DNA from 3 places in the Cytobacillus sp. FSL W8-0315 genome. Region 3 is predicted to be linked to each of the others. Evidence: riboswitches for the same ligand, from Rfam matches in the RefSeq annotation. Region 3 holds a riboswitch; each other region holds the start of a gene.
What was found. Region 3 has a riboswitch for cyclic di-AMP ahead of MKY20_RS00400 (cation:dicarboxylate symporter family transporter). Riboswitches for the same ligand answer to the same signal wherever they lie in the genome.

Region 1: another riboswitch for cyclic di-AMP. It lies ahead of MKY20_RS13640 (potassium channel family protein); the one in region 3 lies ahead of MKY20_RS00400 (cation:dicarboxylate symporter family transporter).
Region 2: another riboswitch for cyclic di-AMP. It lies ahead of MKY20_RS13605 (dicarboxylate/amino acid:cation symporter); the one in region 3 lies ahead of MKY20_RS00400 (cation:dicarboxylate symporter family transporter).

What each region holds. Positions count from the first base shown of each region.
Region 1 covers NZ_JBBOOC010000001.1:2,642,785-2,650,375, reverse strand. The annotation lists gene MKY20_RS13665 (FUSC family protein) at 1-853, shown strand, start outside; gene MKY20_RS13660 (DUF1450 domain-containing protein) at 986-1,255, opposite strand; gene MKY20_RS13655 (2OG-Fe(II) oxygenase) at 1,292-2,140, opposite strand; gene MKY20_RS13650 (MarR family winged helix-turn-helix transcriptional regulator) at 2,669-3,100, opposite strand; gene MKY20_RS13645 (TrkH family potassium uptake protein) at 3,185-4,534, opposite strand; gene MKY20_RS13640 (potassium channel family protein) at 4,599-5,255, opposite strand; cyclic di-AMP (ydaO/yuaA leader) riboswitch at 5,334-5,484, opposite strand; gene MKY20_RS13635 (endonuclease) at 5,596-6,759, opposite strand; gene MKY20_RS13630 (DinB family protein) at 6,927-7,451, opposite strand; gene MKY20_RS13625 (serine hydrolase domain-containing protein) at 7,516-7,591, opposite strand, start outside.
Region 2 covers NZ_JBBOOC010000001.1:2,638,084-2,642,530, forward strand. The annotation lists gene MKY20_RS13600 (MerR family transcriptional regulator) at 1-265, opposite strand, end outside; gene MKY20_RS13605 (dicarboxylate/amino acid:cation symporter) at 443-1,666, opposite strand; cyclic di-AMP (ydaO/yuaA leader) riboswitch at 1,819-1,964, opposite strand; gene MKY20_RS13610 (hypothetical protein) at 2,099-2,284, opposite strand; gene MKY20_RS13615 (hypothetical protein) at 2,671-3,057, opposite strand; gene MKY20_RS13620 (GNAT family N-acetyltransferase) at 3,173-3,622, shown strand; gene MKY20_RS13625 (serine hydrolase domain-containing protein) at 3,758-4,447, shown strand, end outside.
Region 3 covers NZ_JBBOOC010000001.1:65,394-72,984, reverse strand. The annotation lists gene MKY20_RS00430 (DUF421 domain-containing protein) at 1-111, shown strand, start outside; gene MKY20_RS00425 (hypothetical protein) at 233-832, shown strand; gene MKY20_RS00420 (hypothetical protein) at 1,141-1,353, shown strand; gene MKY20_RS00415 (NAD(P)H-dependent flavin oxidoreductase) at 1,528-2,499, shown strand; gene MKY20_RS00410 (dienelactone hydrolase family protein) at 2,641-3,270, shown strand; gene MKY20_RS00405 (hypothetical protein) at 3,504-3,905, shown strand; cyclic di-AMP (ydaO/yuaA leader) riboswitch at 4,030-4,179, shown strand; gene MKY20_RS00400 (cation:dicarboxylate symporter family transporter) at 4,309-5,571, shown strand; gene MKY20_RS00395 (hypothetical protein) at 5,707-5,919, shown strand; gene MKY20_RS00390 (DUF4256 domain-containing protein) at 6,070-6,630, shown strand; gene MKY20_RS00385 (SDR family oxidoreductase) at 6,814-7,581, shown strand.

The DNA.
Region 1 (7,591 bases), 2.6 Mb from region 3:
AGGTTTTCAGCGGTCGGTTGGAACAATTATTGGAGCAGTAATTGGATTTACACTTGCAAGAGTGGTCAGCGGCCATTCCGTCCTGGAAATAACGCTGATTTTTGCAGCGGTTTTTTTCGCCTTTTATTTGTTTGAGGTCTCCTATACGTTAATGAGCATGTTTATAACGATGCTGGTTGCTTTTATATATGACCTTTTACTTGGAGGAATTACATTTTCCCTTATCAGTGCAAGGGTAATCGATACAATTGCCGGTGCCGGCATTGCATTCGGAGTTTCCTTATTTATTTTCCCAAAGAAAACGAAGGAAAAAGTGGCGGATACCTTAAATGACTACTTACAAGAACTGAAACCGTATGTCACTGAGTATGTGAGAAGCTTCCGGGAAGATGTGAACGTTAAGGAGCTTTCAGGCAAAGGCTTCTTATTGGATCAAAAACTTAAAACCATAAACGTTGAAGCACAATCTCTGATAAAAAAACCCGGATCCCCGCGCCATGCTGACGTTAACAGATGGATTACACTATTTTCAGCCATCAACTATTATGCAAGACACCTTGTGGCTTCCTCCTACCGAAAAGGATTCGACTATCCCGATGAGCTGGTCGATGTTTTCATAAGGATTGAAGAAAAGCTTGAATTAAATATTGAGACATTAATGGATTTGATTAAAGATAGCGGAGACGGCATGCTTGTGTATAGTCTTGAAAATGAAAGGGAACAAATTGAACGATTGGCACCAGCAAGGCAGCAATCCCAGCGTGATTTGATTCATCACCTTTATTTCGTCTGGAGAATCAATAAAGCGATTATGGAATTGGCAGAAGATCTTGGTGCAGGGAAGGAGCAATAATCCTCCTTCTCTTTTATATGAATAGGGAGATGCTATTTCAGGATCAATACTAGATTAATTTGCACATTCACATTCTCAATGTACATCAAAAAAAAGAGTATGAAAAAAGGAATCGGATTGCTCCGATTCCTTTTATTTCTTTACTTCTTCTTTCAATTTTATCAATAATTCATCCGAACTCTCCGCTGCAATCAGCTTCCCGTCCACCAGGGCATAAGGTGATTGCCTGCATTCTTTGCATCTGCTCTGGCATTCGTATTCTTTATAGTTAATATTCTTCTGGCTCAGAAATTGATTAAATGCAGCCAAACTCTCTTCTTTTAAAAATTCATCCAGATTCCGCTGACAAAATTCAATCGAAGCCGTTTTTTGCTTTGAGAATAGTTTGTTGATGAGTTTCACCTGATCAAACTTCCTTCTGATTATTCTTTAAAAACTCTAATGGCAATATATATTGCTTTCCCTAATCCATTTGGTAGCAGCCCATTTTTCTCCCTTTCTTACAGGCACACTGCTATGGACTGACAATCGGTCCAGCTGACCCTGAGCATTGCCATAATGGAAGTAAATGGCCGCTCCCTTTTTGGGAACAAATGAAAGTCCAGCTTTAGAAAAGACCGTTTCACCGCCATCCTCCACATCATTCAAATAGATGAGGAACGTTCCAACCCTCTGTCCGCCTTTGCTGGCATCCGCCATGTGGGGGGGAAAGAAATCAAAGTGAGGCTTATATTCTTCACCCAATCCATAGTTTAAGATCTGAAGGCCTTCACCATTTTCTGCAGGATAACCGGTCAATTCAGCAATCCTCGTTTCGATTCTTTCGACCAGTTCATTTTCTTTAAGCCGGAAAGCCATGCTCTTGCTTGTCCTTCCTGAACCCGCCCGTTCTTCTCCAGAACCCCTATCCACCACCAGGGATGGCTGCAGCCGGCTCCTTGAAAGACTGATAAGCTCATCACATTCTTCTGAGCTGAGCACCTGATCCAAATGGAGCACAAATGGCTTTTCATTTCTGGAAAGCACTTTTACGTCCTTATCACTCGTATGAAGGATATTCCCCTTCCTGCCTATTTTGGGGACTTCATAAGTATATCGAATCTGCTGCCCTTCTGTCGTCTTAATTGCTTCATTTCCAACAATTTTAAATAAAGTCTCATATGCAAACCGGTTATCGAAACCCTTCTTAATCAAAGCGTTCGCAAGCGCAATCGGACTCACATCACTTTTTAGCGCACCCACAATCCAATCCTTTAGTTCATCTGATATCTGCATAATCTTCGTCATCATCTTCCCCCTGTATGACTCAATGAAAACATCCGTTAGCCAGATATAGAAATATATGTATTTTATTATACTATTATTAATGAATGAACTGAATCGATTTACCTGGTAACTCAGATAGTTCAAATTTGCATATAAACTGATTCTCTTTAGAGTGCCGTTTTAAATTCTTATAGATTCATGGCAACAGTTTTCTCGGCGCTGCTCCCATTTTCGGCTTCATCACTGCCTCATGGCGACCGTTTTCTTACCGCTGCTCTCTTTTTCGGCTTCATGACTGCCTCATGGCGATCGTTTTCTTCTCGCTCCACGACTTTTCGGCTTCATGAAGCTTTCATGGCGACTGTTTTCTTCTCGCTTCACGACTTTTCGGCTTCATGAAGCTTTCATGGCGACTGTTTTCTTCTCGCTTCACGACTTTTCGGGTTCATGGAGCCTTCATGGCGACTGTTTCTCAGCGCTGTTCTCATTTTGGGCTTCATGACCTTCACAAAAAAACAGGATAGAAGCATCCCACTCTATCCTGCACCGCTAATTACCCTCCATATTTCTTCTCATTTTCATTAAAACATCGTCAACAATTCTCAGCTCTTCCTTCGTAATACCCGATGTGACGATTGAGTGAAACTCCTCTGTGATGGGATATACATGTTCACTGAGATTTTTGCCGTTTTTGGTTAGATAAACATTCAGAGATCTGCTGTCCTCTTTATTCATGCTTTTTTTGATAAAGCCTTTCTTTTCAAGACTGCTCAGCATTCTGGCAATGTTAGATTTATCTTTATCCAGCCGCCTGGCGATTTCATTTTGGCTTAATCCGTCTTCTTCCCAGAGAAGCATTAGAATCAGGTTCTGCTCCGGGGCAATATTTAAGTGGGCTAATTTAGTCTTAATATAGCTTGTTAAGGTCAGGTCTATTTGATGAATCTTAATGCTTATATAGTCATTAAATCTGGTTTTCATTTAAAATCCCCTATCCTATTTATGGTGGAAAATTTTATTGAAACTAAATTATTCTGTCCTATACACCAGATAACTTTCCTTCACTTATCCAATCATGATTTTCTCTTCTGCAAATTTATATTTGGCCTTTCCTTTTCTTCGGGCAAGTGCAAAAGCGATTGTGATTGGCCCTACTCTTCCTGCAAACATCATAAATGCAATTACCCCTTTTCCTGTTGCACTTAATTCAGGTGTGAGCCCCATCGACATGCCTACCGTGCCAAAAGCGGATATCACCTCGAATAAAAGGACGTTCAATGGAGCATTTTCTGTTATGGATAAAATAAATAAGATAAAGAAGATGAATCCTATTGAATAGACGGTTATTGTAAAAGCTCTGACAATAAGATCCTTTGGAATTCGCCTTCCCATCAGGCTCACTTCATCTTCTTCCTTTATCAGCGCTCTGACTGCAAGAAAAATCAAGACAAAGGTAGTGACTTTAATGCCGCCGGCGGTACCTCCTGATCCCCCTCCAATGAACATGAGCAGCATTGTTACCAGCTGCGAACCTAAAGTTAATTCGCCAGTATTCAAAGAATTAAATCCAGCCGTTCTCGGGACCACACCATGAAAAAAAGCCCCCAATAGTTTATCTTTTAAAGGCAAATTGGCAAGTGTCCCAGGATTATCATATTCAAGCGCAAAGATAAATACTGTTCCGAGAATGTTAAGGATCAGCGTCATCAGGAGGACCAATTTTGTATGCAAAGAGAGCTTTTTCAAACTCTTGTTTCTTTTTACATCAAGTACAACGATATAGCCGATACCTCCGATTATTAACAGGAAGCTGAGTGTCATGATGACAGTAAAATCACCGGCATATTCAGTAACGCTCCTGAATTGGCCCATTATATCGAATCCGGCATTATTAAAGGCAGAAACCGAATGGAAAATGCCATAATACAATGAGCGGGGGAAGCCAAAATCGGACGACCAGCGAATAGCCAATATCAATGCACCGATCATTTCAGCGATTAATGTAAAGCCGACAACGAATTTAACCAGCCTGACCATCCCTTCAATCGAAAGCTGATTTAAAGATTCCTGGATCATCAGCCTTCCTTTCAAACCAATGTTCTTTCCAAGCATGATAGCTATGAGAACCCCAAATGTCATAAATCCAAGGCCGCCAATCTGTATGAGGACCATCAGTACAATCTGGCCAAAAACAGTAAATGTGGTTTGGGTATCCACTACCACGAGACCCGTTACACATACAGCAGAAGTCGCCTCAAAAAGTGCATCGATAAACGATAAATGATGTCTGTCTTTCGTAGCAAAAGGCAGCATCAGCAGCAGTGTGCCTACACCAATTAAGATTAAGAAACCGACCGAAAGCATTTGTGCCGGATTCATTTTTATCCAGTTATAGGAACGTCCCATTCTCCTCATTCTTTTATGCTCCTTATACATATAGGGCTAACCCCTTGTATTGGTATTTTTTTATCGGCAAGGCTTATACTCCATGCCTCTCAAATCTGCCAATCCCTTTATTGTGTCCCATTACAATCAGGACGTCGCCCTTTAAAATAACCTCTTCAGCTGACGGAGTAACGATTATTTCCTTCCCGCGCTGAATCCCCACAATATTACAGCCATACTTAGCCCTAATATTCAATTCAGAAAGGGATTTTCCGGCAATTTTATCTGTAGCCACAATCTCAACCATACTGTAATCTTCAGACAGCTCAATATAATCAATCATTTTTTCCGAAACAATATGGTGGGCAATCCGCTTAGCCATATCCCGCTCCGGGTGGATAACACGATCAACGCCAATTTTTTCGAGCACCCTGGCATGATACTCATTATGTGCCTTTGCCCACACCTTTGGAATCCCCATTTCTTTTAATAACAAGGATGTCAATATACTGGACTCAATGTTTTCACCAAATGAAACAAATGCATGATCGATATTTTTTATCCCTGATTGCTTTATGGCAGCTTCATCAATGCCATTGATTTGAACTGCATATGTCACAAACTGTGCGTATTGATTTACTTTCTCCTGGTCTACATCAATTGCGAGCACTTCCACTCCCAATTCATGAAATTCCTTTACGAGACTTCCGCCAAAGCGGCCTAAACCAAATACTGCATACTGTTTTTTCATTGAAGAAATTCCCTTCTTTTTGAAAATGAACACAAAAAAACCACTCTTAAAAAAAGAATGGCCAATGGTTTCCATCAACCCTTCCCTCGATTCGGCTTACGGAGTTAGCTGTCGGATTAGGGATTGAGAGTATCCCTTCTTAGCCTTAATATGCTAAGATTCACCCCAAGATAAACCAGGTTTATCAAAATTGGTTCCCCCGCTCATAATGATTCAGCAAAAAGGTTACTATGAAATTAATAAATATAAATTACTCCCATGGAAATCTCTTGTCAATCTTTTTTTCAAAGTAAGTAAAATAAAAAGCACTTCCCAGTAACGGAAAGTGCTTTCCTGAAGATTATTCCCAAATTGCTGATGCCCACTCGGGATGATCTATAAATGGATTGCGGTTATGCTGGTAATCAGAATAGATGATTTCGTTTCTTCTCCGCTCGTTATCGTCTACCGGATCTTCCTTATGCCACTTAAGCAGGACAGACATTTTGCCATGATAAGGAGCAGAGCCATTATTGACCTGATTGTTTAGCTCCAGATCCACTTCTCCGCTGTCTCCTTCATAACGGACAGCCATATAAAAAAGCATCCTCGCAACATCGCCTTTTACTGTATCCCTGGGTTCCCAGGAATCTGAATCATAGTAGTTTCCCAGTGCCTCTGAATGCTGGGTGCCCCCATCGTCAAAGTCAAGATTCCCTCTCGAGCTATTTACTGAAGCATCTGTTGGCCGCAAATGATGCAAGTCTGTTCCCGGACCCATAGCTGTTCCAAAGTCCCCGTGAGATTTAGCCCAAACATGCTCCCTGTTCCAATCATTGACGCCAGAACCATTGGTGAATTTCCCCTGAGAGCGGCCAGTATACAAAAGAATGACGTTATTGGGATTGGCAGGATCTTCATCTGTCTCGCGCAGTGCTTCCCATACATTCGAATAGGAAATTTCCGTGTGATCATCAATGATAGTGTGGAGGGCTGTTTTTAAAGCCTCCCCTGTTTTTCCGTTTGCAGCATCATAATATCCTCCTGGTTCAGGGCCGGGAATGACTGTTCCATCACCAGCTTGTTCGAAGGCCGTCCCATCTTTTAGCCCGGGATGAGAGAAATAGGCGGTAAGTGTTCCGGTTACCTTAATTCTTTCTCCAATCAAAGATGGATTGGATTTTAAGCCGAAAGCAGAGCGAAACGTGGAAGGAATTTGAACATAAAGCATCTTAGCTGTGCTGGTCTCTGATGGACTATCCGCCAGGGCCAAAGCATAGTCATTTGGAAACTGGTTTGAAATAACCGTATTTGCCGCAGTCGGCTGTCCAACCACATAGCCTTGAACAGTTTTGGATGAGTTGTTTTGAGTATTGATTCCCTGTGATACGGAATAAGGTGATGTCCAGGAGCCATCCCCTGCAGCTGCCCTAGTTATAGAATTTTGAATGGGCTGCATCACGATCAGAATGACAGTAACCAGAATAAAAGTTAACAGCAGGCCTTTTTTCTTACGATTCAGCATTCATTCGCCTCCATATTTTTTTGAATGGACTTAAATAATCAGAAAAGTCACAATCCCATACAAGTATAAATGAACACCTTCGGCCATATCATGAGGTTTTGGTCCCAAAAGTTTACTTTTCACACAGAATTTACAAACTTAACTATGATGCAATTTATTTAAAGTGCTTACTTTTTTAAAATGCCCAGATACTCAATCCAAGGACCAACATCAGTTCTGTATCTATTTGCCAATACTCGAGAAATCTGTGAAATATGCGTAAGGTCATGCACAGCCCAAGTGGAAATCAATTCCCTGACTCTGACTGGTCCAAATGCTGGATGAAGCCCTGTCTTTTCGAAATGAATTTCCAGATCAGTTATACCCCTAAGCATGGCCAAATTTTTCATTCTAAGGGTCTTAAAGACTTCAAGCTTTTCTTCAAGTGATAGACTCTCTGACACATTTAAATGAGCAAAGCGGTCAAATGGGGGGAAGGGCTTGCTTTCCCCTTCCTGCAGAATAAATTTTAGCCGTGGAATCCAATTTTTCTCCTCGCCATCAATCAAATGATCAACCACTTCGGCAGCATTCCACGTGCCTTCCCCTTCATTGCCATTAAGCCATTCCGAAGATAGACCGCTTAGTAATGCATCCAGCGTATGGGGTGTACGTTCAAGAATCTCAATAGCTTCTCTTAAATTAAAATTCATATAACCGCTCCTTTATAAACAGACCCGATCAGATACAAAAAATAAGCACCTGTACTTAGCTCATCTAAAAGTCCTTTTCAATTTCTTTCATTACAGTAAATGGCCCATATGATTTATTTGATGGCACCACAAGGGTTATC
Region 2 (4,447 bases), 2.6 Mb from region 3:
GTGCTTTTGTCACATCTTCCTCCAGATCCTGAATTTTGAGCCTTAGTTCAAGAACATCTACCTCTTCAGAAAATCGGCCGATAACTTTTTTCTTTATTTCCTCCAGCGACAAACCATCCGCTTTACATTTTTCGATAAAAGCAATACGTTCGATGGCGGAATAATCATAATAGCGATAATTTGAAGGGGAACGTTCTGCTTTTAGCAGTCCGAGTGAAGTATAGTAATCAATCGTTCTCTTAGTAACCTTTGCTTTTTCAGCCAATTCTCCTATTCTTAACTTCTCAGCCCCATGAGGATTCCTCCAAACTGTTACGTGATGGTTATGAATCTAATTATACTAAAAAATAATAGAAAATCAATGAATTTGAATAATGAAACAAGCAGGGAGGAAGAGATTTCCACAAAAAAATAACACCGGATAACCGGTGCTATTTTGCATTCAGGCTTTAACGGCCTCTTTCTTTGCTTCCGTTTCCGCTACAATTACTGCACAGGCAGCATCACCTGTAATATTAACTGCTGTTCGCGTCATATCAAGCAGACGGTCAATCCCAATGATTAATGCGATACCTTCAACAGGAAGATTGACAGAGTTAAGAACCATCGCTAGCATAATCAAACCGACACCAGGCACACCAGCTGTACCAACGCTGGCAAGAACGGCAGTAAGGACAACCGTGATTAGCTGTGTCAATGTTAAATCAACATTATATACCTGGGCAATGAAAATAGTTGCAACTCCCTGCATGATGGCTGTTCCATCCATGTTGATGGTTGCACCGAGAGGCTGAACAAAGCTGCTGATTGATTCAGGAACTTTCAGATTTTTTTGGGCCGTATTCATGGAAATCGGCAGAGTCGCATTACTGCTTGATGTACTGAAAGCAACCCCCATGGCCGGCGCAAAGCCTTTAAAGAACCATAGCGGGTTTTTCTTTGCAAGTAAAGCAATAGAACCTCCATAGGTTAAAATCGCATGTATAAATAACGCAAGAAGAACTACGATCATATAAAGTCCCATAGCTTTAATGGCACTTAGACCCTGACTTCCTACAGCAGAAACGATAAGTCCAAACGTTCCATAAGGAGCGAACCTCATAACCAGGTTAACAAGGTACATCATCATGTCATTGCCTTGTTCAATAAGGTTTAATATGCCTTTTGTTTTATTGCCGAGCATGGTTAATGCAAATCCGACAAAAATAGAAAAAGTGATAATCTGAAGCATATTGCCTTCCGTGAAGGCTTTTACCGGATTGGTTGGAATAATATTTAATAGTGTCTCTGAGACAGGAGGAGCTTCCTTCGATTCGTACTCCACGTTTGTTACGTCAAATTCACCAACGTTTCCTGGCTGGAAAACAGCTGCCAAAGCAAGACCTATGACGATTGCAATGCTGGTGGTAACCAGGAAGTAGGAGATTGTCTTAATCCCAATTCTTCCCAACTTCTTAGGATCACCGAGGCCTGCTGTTCCAAGGGTGATGGAAAAGAAGACGATCGGAACAACCAGCATATTGATGAGATTTAAAAAGATTTTTCCCAGCGGAGTAAACAAAAACTTGTCAAGCTCGGGGAAAATGCCAGGTGCAAATAAATTAATCAACAGCCCTGTGATTCCCCCCGCGATCAAAGCAAGAATAATTTTAGTAGATAATTTCATACACGTTCCTCCAATGAAATAAATGATGTAAAAAAATGTAAATCGCGCACAAAAAATATTTTGCCTTTCCTATAATACCCCCAAAAAACATAAACCTAACTAAAAAAGGCAACAAAAAAACACAGAGGTAATAACCACTGTGCATTTATGCAGTGTTCCCTCTCAACACGCTTACGAGGTTAGCTGTCGGGTTCGGGTCTTGAGAGTACCCTACCTGTAAAAGGATTCACCCCAGGTACTTTTGTTAAAAAAGTACAGTTGGTTCCCCCGCTCAATTAAGATTAAGCGAAAATTATTAATGTTTTTTTAATATATTAACAATAATCATAAAAGTTGTAAATCATACGATTTTCTTATCTAGGTTTACTAAGGTTACTATAATTCAAATAGTAATTTAATAGGAAAGGTCAATTTGGTTTTTTAGCAATAAGATTAGAAGTTAAGCCAGCTTAAAAGAGGATGTCTTTTTTTGTCTTTCACTTTCAATTCCTTCTTATTCAGCTTGTCTTCATGTTCGGCCAGCCACTCTTTTAACTCTTCTTTGTCCTTGCATTGCGTATAATAAGTCTCGCCGTTTTTCCCAGTGGCACTTACAACATATCTGCATGTATTTCCCATAAAGCACCCTTTTCAAAGTAATTTCTTTTAGAATTATAACAAGATTTATGACAATGTCCACCATTATTTTTTTGGATTATGAGTATATTGGCTTTGGGGATATTGCTGATGAAAATATGCCTGAAAAAATTCAGGTAAGATATCCGCTGAATTATTGTCGCTTCTGCATTTATCCAATTGGTCCGGCAGCTTATTGATTACTGGGAAAGTTTTTTCCTGTTGTCTGTTCCAGGGGGAATGGCCTTTCTTATTTGCGCGGGAAACTGTAATAAAGCCGTCGAGAATCTCATGACTAACAGTAAACCCTTTGCGAGTATAAAATTCAAGAGCCTCTGTATTCCTATTTGATACATAGATAAAATAATCTTCCACATCTTTGAATTGGCTTAACCATTCCATCGACATGTTAGAAAGAACTGATCCAATTCCATATGGTCTGTAGCATTTTTTATAAAGAATTGAGATAAGCAGCCAACATGGCTTTTCCCGACTGAAGTCAGATCAAAAAAAGTGGCGAAATCATTGGAGCTGGCTTCCTTAGGAGAAACATTGGAATAGACATAGCCCGCGATTTCTTCATCGTCCTTAACGATCTCTAAATAATTATGTAAAGCTGATTTTACGGATGGAATCATTCTAGTTTCAAAATTCATGCTGTCAAAACGCTCAGGTGTTATATGTGCCTTAGATTTCTGAAAAGCCATCAGCTTATTGCATAAATCCCGGCAAAGTCTGATTTTCTCTTCTGTTATCACTTCATATTTTAAATTCATCCTATTCACCCCTAGTTAAATTTTAAATTGGAAGGTCTTCATTCGTCCAAAAAAGAGGGAATTTATCCTTGATAGAGAAGTTTATCTTAAAACTAATATAAAAAGAGGGACCATAATGATTAGGGAAATTGATATTAAAGATCGAAAAGCTGCTGTGCAAGTTCTAAGTGTCCAGCTTCCTGCGTATAAAATTGAGGCTGAAATCATTGGATGTCCTGATTTACCGCCTTTGAAGGATACGGCTGATGACTTGCGAATAACCGGAGAAACCTTCCTGGGGTATTTTATAGGTGAAAAATTATGCGGTGTGATTTCTTTTAAAGAGGAAAATAATGTTTTAGATATTCATAGACTGATTGTGCATCCTGAACATTTTAGAAAGGGAATTGCACAAAAGCTGCTGAACTTCATTGAACTGAGGCCGATGAATGAAAAAATGATTGTCACAACAGGCTCTAAGAATACCCCTGCTGTCACTTTTTATTTAAAGAATGGTTTTAAAGAGCTGAAGAAAATGGAAATAAATGAATCACTGACTATTACTGCTTTTGAAAAATATTTATAAAATACTAAAAGATTAAGCGACTCTTTCATTTGGAGGAATCATCCTCTTTAAATCCGTTATATGTTTTTATAGAGTCTGCTATTACTGTCCCGCATTGCTTTAGGTCAATGGAATATTACTTAAAGGGGAATACTCATGTTATTTAGGGATTATGATAAAAGGTTAAGGTCTGTAATTAAAAATGTTGGTTTTTCCGGTGTCGTACTTGTTAAAGAAAAGGAGGAATTGATCCTTCAATTAGCAGAGGGGGATGCTGATCGAGCAAACAAAACCCAAAATAATCCAGGTACCAGGTTTGGCATCGCCTCCGGGTGTAAGATTTTTACGGCGGTTGGCATTTGTCAATTGGCCGAGAATGGATTCATATCATTCGAAACAAGACTTAATGATGTATTGAAGGATGTTTTTCCCTTATTTGATGAGACAATTACCATTCATCACCTGTTAACCCATACATCCGGAGTGCCCGACTATTTTGATGAGTCAATTATGGATGATTTTGAGGAGCTGTGGAAAGAAAGGCCAATGTATCTATTAAATCATCTGAGAGATTTTCTTCCTATGTTCCAGAATAAAAAGATGATGTTTAAGCCCGGGGAGAAATTTCATTATAATAATGCCGGATATATACTTTTGGGTTTAATTATAGAGAAGAAGACAGGACTGAGTTTCCAGGATTATATTCATTCCCAAATTTTTGAACCATGTGGAATGAAGGATTCAGGCTTTTTCCGATTTGACAATCTTCCTGAAAATACAGCAATTGGTTATATAGATAATGAAGAAGATGGGACATGGAGAACCAATATTTATTCATTGCCCATC
Region 3 (7,591 bases):
GGCGTCTCTATGTTCGGGGATATATTTTTTGCCTCCATCAACTCTAAGAAAGAGCTTCATATTTCCATGAAAAATGAACAAGCAGAATCCATACCACCTTTGAATCATTAACTATCCATCTTGGAAAACCTGTTTCAGCACGCCGTGAAAAGTCAGGGAACCTCCTATAAAGGAAATATTTTCTTTTGTATTGAATATGTAAGGGAGTGAACTTAATAAAGAGGTGACTTCGGTGCTTTTTCATTATCATTTTTGGACTCCGCATGTAGAAGAGACAGAGAGGTTTTACACAAATAATGGATTTCGGATATATCAGCGTATCGGAAAATACCAGGGGGATTTCCAGAACTTTGATCCTCCATTGGTATGGGATGACTTTCGGGAAAAAGATATCCTTTTTCGGATAATTGAAGCAAGAAAAGGGTGCATAAATGTCACTTTTGGATATGGAAAGAAGAGTATATTTGACCATATAGGCTTTTTGGTAAATGAAAAAGAACAAGAGTTTATATGTCAAAATGCAGTTAATTTGAATTGGAATGTTGATAGGGGGGAACGAAGAACGTTTATTACAACCCCTTATTCTTTTAGGATTGAACTTCAGACAAACAAAGATTTAGTAGATTCGGTGACTGATAACATAAAAATAGGGGAATTAAGATTAGAAATAATGAAAAAAGGGTTAGAAGGTGACCTTTCCATTTTGTTTGGAAAGCCTGTCAATTCTATTAAGTCAATAATTGGTGAGACAGTTACAATCAGGGAAGCTGTTATAAAGGATTTCTCATCAAACCCATTAGTGGATCCTAATGGTGTAAGGATTTTGAATTAGTTTTTGGATTAACTGTGTAAGAGGGAGAACTTATGAGATTCCATTGGTTTCTAGTGTTATTTTGCACCTGGGTTATAGTATCTTTTCTATTTCCCTAACCAAGCTGGTGGTCTATCTTCTCATCGGATCGTTCAACGCACGCCCTTTTAATAGAGCAATTTTCTATAGTTAAAGTATTTTTCATTATTACTTTCTTAGGATCAGCTTACCTATTGCATTTTATATTTCAAAAACGCAGGTAAAAGCTTTTCATGCGAGTAAGTGCTGATAAAAAGAATACTTGATGATTTAATATAGGGGGAAACACGATGGGCAGAACAGTTACTTTCTCATTTAGCAGTGCCCGGTATGAGGGGGCTAAGGCGACAGAGACATTCACTTTTGAGAAATTAGGCCTTGAAGCGAGTCTGGATGATATGGCCTTGGAAAAAGAATTAGACGAAATCTTTCATGCTTGGGTTTGGGATAAACTCAATATTTCTTATAGTATAGTAACTGCAAAAGAAAAAGATAAGTTGTGATGATTTTCTGGTATATCAGTTATACGATAAAAAGAATTAAGCCCCCATCTTTGTTCTTTCTTGAACTTTGTGTGACGATCGCTAAATTACCACTTGATTTTAGTATCAGGTATTATATTTATCACTATTCAATTAACCCCATTCACACAATAATGGAGAAGAAATAATTCGACGATGAAATGGGGTATTCTTTTGAGATTTCCGCAATTAAGAATTGGTCATATGAAGCCTGAATTTCCAGTCATGCAAGGTGGTATGGGCGTAGGTATTTCTTTAAGTGGTCTGTCGTCAGCTGTTGCGAATGCCGGGGGGATTGGAACTATTTCTGGAACAGGAATTAGCATCGAAGATTTAAGATTGCATATAAGAAAGGCTAAGGCATCTATCAAGGGTGAGGGCTATATTGGGGTGAATGTTCTTTTTGCCATGAATGATTTTGCTGAAAAAATGAAAACAGCCATTGAGGAAAAGGTTGATTTCATTATTTCAGGTGCTGGAATATCAAGAGATATGTACAGCTGGGGCAGAGAATCTGGTATACCGGTCATCTCGATTGTGTCATCTGCAAGGCTGGCCAAAATGTCAGAACGGCTTGGTGCTTCTGCCGTTGTTGTAGAGGGCAATGAAGCGGGAGGACATTTAGGGACCGAAAGACCACTATTCGATATTTTACAGGAAGTCGTGGAAGCAGTTAAGATTCCTGTCATTGCTGCCGGAGGAATCATGACAGGAAGAGATATCGCTCATGCCATTCGTATCGGTGCTTCGGGTGTTCAGATGGGAACAAGATTTGTCGCAAGCCGCGAATGTGATGCACCATTATCTTTTAAAGAAAAGTATGTCCGGGCCAAACAGGAAGATATCGTCATGGTGAAAACCACCGTAGGGCTGGAAGGCCGTGCCATTAAGAACCACTTTACAGAGCAGATAGCTGACAATAAAAAGGTGAAAATAAAGAACTGTATCGATTGCCTGAAAAACTGCTCTTATCGCTTTTGTACAATGGATTCCTTGATTACTTCCATGGATGGGGACTGCGAGAATGGCCTTGTATTTGCGGGGGCAAGAGTCCATGAAATTAAAGAAATCCTGCCTGTTCAGACGATCATCAATAACCTTAAAGCTGAATATGAAGCTTTTGTTTAATTTCATAATGGTGCATTTTTAAAGTCTAGCTGCCGTATAGGCGGCTTTTCTGATTTATAGGGTGTTAGATGTTGAAGGAATAAAACATTTAAATATAGAATACTTTTTCTTATGGAATAAGGTGTAAAAATGGATCGGTGAATGGGAGAAGAAATATGGAGAAAAAGGGTCATAATCATGATAAGACAGAGTAATTCTAATTCTTTAATACTCGTAATCCACGAAATCTATGGAATTAATCAACATATAAAAAGTTTTTGCGAATTATTATCAAAGCAGGGTTTTGATGTGACATGCCCCCATTTATTAGAGCGAGAGATACCTTTTGAATATTCTCATGAGGAAGCCGCTTATCGCCATTTTATGGAACATGCAGGTTTCGACAGAGCTGCCCAAAAAATAAAAGATCTATTATTGGATGTTAAAGATGAATACGAAAAAATATATATCATTGGATTTAGTATAGGTGCAACTGTTGCCTGGCTGTGCAGTGAGGGAGATTGTGTTGATGGTATAGTGGGATACTATGGCTCAAGGATCAGGGACTATTTAGAGTTAACACCCCAGTGTCCCATAATGCTATTCTTTCCACAAGAAGAGCAGTCTTTTAATGTTGATGAGTTACTATTAGCTTTAGAAAAAAAGAAAATTAAAGTACATAAATTTAAAGGGAAACATGGATTCAGTGATCCATATTCCTCCAGATATGATGCAGAATCAGAACAAGAAGCATTTAGCAAAGCCATGGATTTTTTATTGCATATTGATTGAGGTATTATTATGAAGCTAACCGTGAGTGTTATCACCTTGAATTTTAATAAAAGTTTACAAGCCCGTTCAATTTTCTTAATACAAGGGTGCTAATTTAGATTTAGCGGGGATAGCATGTGTGGCTATCATTGTATTTGGCGCAGGCGGAGCCAAATGCCTTTTTTTGTTTTGCTTATATTCAATTTATAAATTTACTTTCTATTATTTAGCCTCTATAAAGGATGAAGTGGGAAATGTCCATTATTTTGAGGAGAAAGATCTTAACATCCATTCTTAGCAGTGTGTTATTTGCACTGATTTTCTCAGTGCTAACAGGCTTTGATATGAATGCATTTGTTAATTTATATTATTTAAATCTTATGTTTGTCGCTGCCTATGGAGTAATCACTTCGATGTTCAGTGATTGGTTGAGCCAGAAGATTTTCATTGCAAACACTAATCGTGAAATTGCCTCCTTTTTATTCCATTGTTTATTCGGTTCAGTATTAAAAGAACTTAGTCTTGTTTCTGCTGTCTTTTTTTTCATCATTGACCGTGTACTGACAAAAGCAGAAATAAGGTGGTGGTCAGTAAATACAGCATTATCCGTGATAGTCCTTATATTTATTATTGCTATTAATATTGATTTCCCATAACAAGTCATAGAGCTGAAAATTCATTGAATTTCAGCTTTTTTTTGGTGTATTAAAGAGGCCATTTAGTTTACTGCCGGGAAAACTTAACTATTTACAAAAAATATCTTGAAATAATATAATGATATAGTGATTTATGCTTAATCTTATTTTAAGAACGGGGGACCCAATATTTACAGCGGAGTTTCCGCTTGGGGTGAATCCTACTATGGAAGGGCTTACTGTTTCCGCAGTCCTAACCCGAAAGCTAACCTCGTCAGCGTTTAAGGAAACATAAGAGAATATGAAATAGTGTGAATTGACAAAACCCAGCATTTTTGTCGATTTTCTTTTTTATCAGGATCTCATCTTTGTTTCCCTTGCCTGCGCAGCACGTATAAAACTAAACAAGAAGGTAGGGTAATTGATGAAAAAAATTAAATTAAGTTTAGCCACTCAAATTTTCATCGGTCTTATTTTAGGAATCGCTATTGGCGGTATTTTCTATGGAAGTGAAACGGCGCAAAGTGTGCTGCAGCCCTTTGGCGATCTTTTTATCCGCTTAATTAAAATGATTGTTGTTCCTATTGTACTATCAACAATTATTGTTGCCATTGCTGGTGTGGGTGATTTAAAAGCCGTCGGGAAGCTTGGCGGTAAATCATTGACTTACTTTATTGGCATGACTTTGGTTGCTATTGTGGTGGGCCTCATTGCAGGTAATGTTATTCAGCCTGGTGCCGGCCTGAATATGGACAGCCTGCAGCAAAGTGACATTTCGAGCTATGTTGAAACCAATAAAGAGCAGGAAGGCAAGTCGATAGCAGATACATTTTTGCATATCGTACCTACTAATCCTGTACAAGCCATGGTTGAAGGCGATATGCTGGCGATTATCTTCTTTGCTGTTGTATTTGGCCTTGGAATTGCAGCAATTGGGGAAAAGGGAAAGCCAGTACTGAGATTTTTCGAAGGCACGGCAAAGGCCATGTTCTATGTGACAAACCTATTTATGAAGTATGCACCAATCGGAGTATTTGCCTTAATTGGTGTAACGATTTCCAAGTATGGTTTTGCCTCATTGATTCCATTGGGCAAGCTGGCACTTACTGTATATGGAGCCATGATCTTCTTTGTTCTTGTTGTGTTGGGGATAATGGCCAAAGTTGTCGGGTTCAGCATCTTTAAATTATTGAAGATGATTAAAGAAGAATTGATTTTGGCATTCTCAACTGCAAGTTCTGAAACAGTGCTTCCGAGAATCATGGACAAAATGGAGAAAGCGGGAAGCCCGAAACATATTTCGTCATTCGTTATTCCGACAGGCTATTCTTTTAACCTGGATGGATCCGTTTTATACCAGGCAATTGCCTCTTTATTTATTGCACAGATGTTTGGCATAGAATTAAGCATAGGACAGCAAATTACGTTAATGTTAGTACTGATGGTGACATCCAAAGGAATGGCGGGCGTGCCAGGCGTATCCTTTGTCGTGCTGCTGGCTACTTTCAGCACAATTGGATTACCTGCAGAAGGCCTTGCCTTTATTGCCGGCATCGACCGTATCCTTGATATGGGCCGAACAGCTGTTAACGTGGTGGGGAACTCACTTGCGGCTATTGTTATTGCCAAGTGGGAAGGGCAATTTAACCCTCCAGCAGAAGAAAGATTTGAGCAACAAGCTTCATAATAGATTGGAAAACACTAACAAATGGCAGCATATTTGTTAGTGTTTTTTTTTGTTTCTTTGTGTTATTCCATAAAGAGAGGATGATGGAGCAGGTTCGGACAGAGAAGCGGGAAACCAACGTGAAGGAGTCCGAAGGTGGAGCAGGTTCGGACAGAAAGGGGAGAAATCAACGTGAGCGAGTCCGAAGGTGAAGGAGGTTCGGACAGAGAAGCGGGAAACCAACGTGAAGGAGTCCGAAGGTGGAGCAGGTTCGGACAGAAAGGGGAGAAATCAACGGTGAGTGAGTCCGAAGGTGGAGCAGGTTCGGACAGAAAAGGGAGAAATCAACGTGAGCGAGTCCGAAGGTGAAGGAGGTTCGGACAGAGAAGCGGGAAATCAACTTGAGCGAGTCCGAAGGTGGCTTATGAAAAGTTAATGCTGTTCCACTTTTATCAAATCGCCCTTAAGGGTCATAATTATATTATAATGGAGTAAAAACTAGGAGGAGTTAATTTGACAATGGGAAATATGGAGCTGTCACCAGAACAGCGTGAAGAACTGCTGGAAACTCTGAAAGCGCGTTTTGAGAAAAACATGCACCGTCATGAAGGTGTGGAGTGGGCTGATGTACAAGCTAAGCTCGAGGCTAATCCTGAAAAATTGTGGTCACTCAATGAAATGGAAGCAACTGAAGGCGAACCGGATGTTGTACGCCATGATCAAGAGACCGGCGAATACGTATTTTATGATTGTTCAGCTGAAAGTCCAAAAGGCAGGAGAAGTGTTTGTTACGATCGTGAAGCGCTGGAGGCACGGAAGAAACACAAGCCGGAAAACAGTGCTATGGATATGGCAGCTGCCATGGGCATTGAGCTTTTAACCGAAGAGCAATACCGGGAGCTTCAGGAGCTTGAACATGTCGATAAGAAAACCTCTAGCTGGGTGCAAACGCCTGAGAATATCAGAAAACTTGGCGGGGCGATCTTTTGTGACCGGCGCTACGACACTGTTTTTGTGTATCACAATGGAGCCGATTCGTACTATGGGGCAAGGGGTTTCCGGGGCTCGCTGAGGGTTTAGATTCATTGCAGAAATTTGGGGGCCTGACTTCCTGAAGACTACAGTTTAATGAACAGGTTTTGTATTTCGCTGCCATTACGGCGGCTTTTTCTTTATTTAAAAACTGGCAGTTTAGTTGAATATAGCACCAAATATCTGAATAATACAATATAAAGGAAACCCATTAGAATGGGAGTGTTGTACTTGAAAATACTGGTCACCGGTTCCACAGGCCAACTAGGTTCAGCTTTACTTAATCAACTAAAGGAGTCTGGTTATAAAGTAAAATTAACTTCTAGAAGAAAACCTGATGGAATTGAAGATTTCAAGTGGATTTATAGCGATTTATCGTCAGGTGAAGGGTTAGAAGAAGCAGTAAAAGATGCAGATGTCATCCTTCACGCAGCAACAAGTCCAATGAAGAATTCAAAAAGTGTTGAGGTTTCAGGCTTTAAGGAGCTATTAAAAAAAGCACAGCACGTAAAACATTTTATTTATCCGTCAATTGTTGGGATTGATGAAATACCATTTAACTATTATAAGCTAAAATTAGAAGCAGAAGAATTGCTGAAAAACAGCTCTATCTCTCATACAATTGTACGCGCAACTCAGTTCCACCATTTTATTGATCATTTATTTCTATCCAAATCCTTTCTTAAAAGATATATTGTCCCGGATAAATTTAAGTGCCAAAGTGTAGATGCGGGTGAATTCGCTGAGCATCTAATAGGTTTGGTGGATAAAGAACCACAAGGAAGAGCGGAGGATTTTGGCGGACCAGATGTAATGACATTAAGAGAAATGGCTGAACTGAAAATCAAACTAAATAATGAACCAAATAAAGTTTTAAGCTTATCTCTAACTGGTAAACTATATAAATCTTTCTGTGATGGGAAAAATACCAATCCTGCTCGAAAAATGGGAAAAATCACTTTCGGTGAATATCTAAGTGAAAAGATAAAGGGGCAGTAGTGCGCTCTTA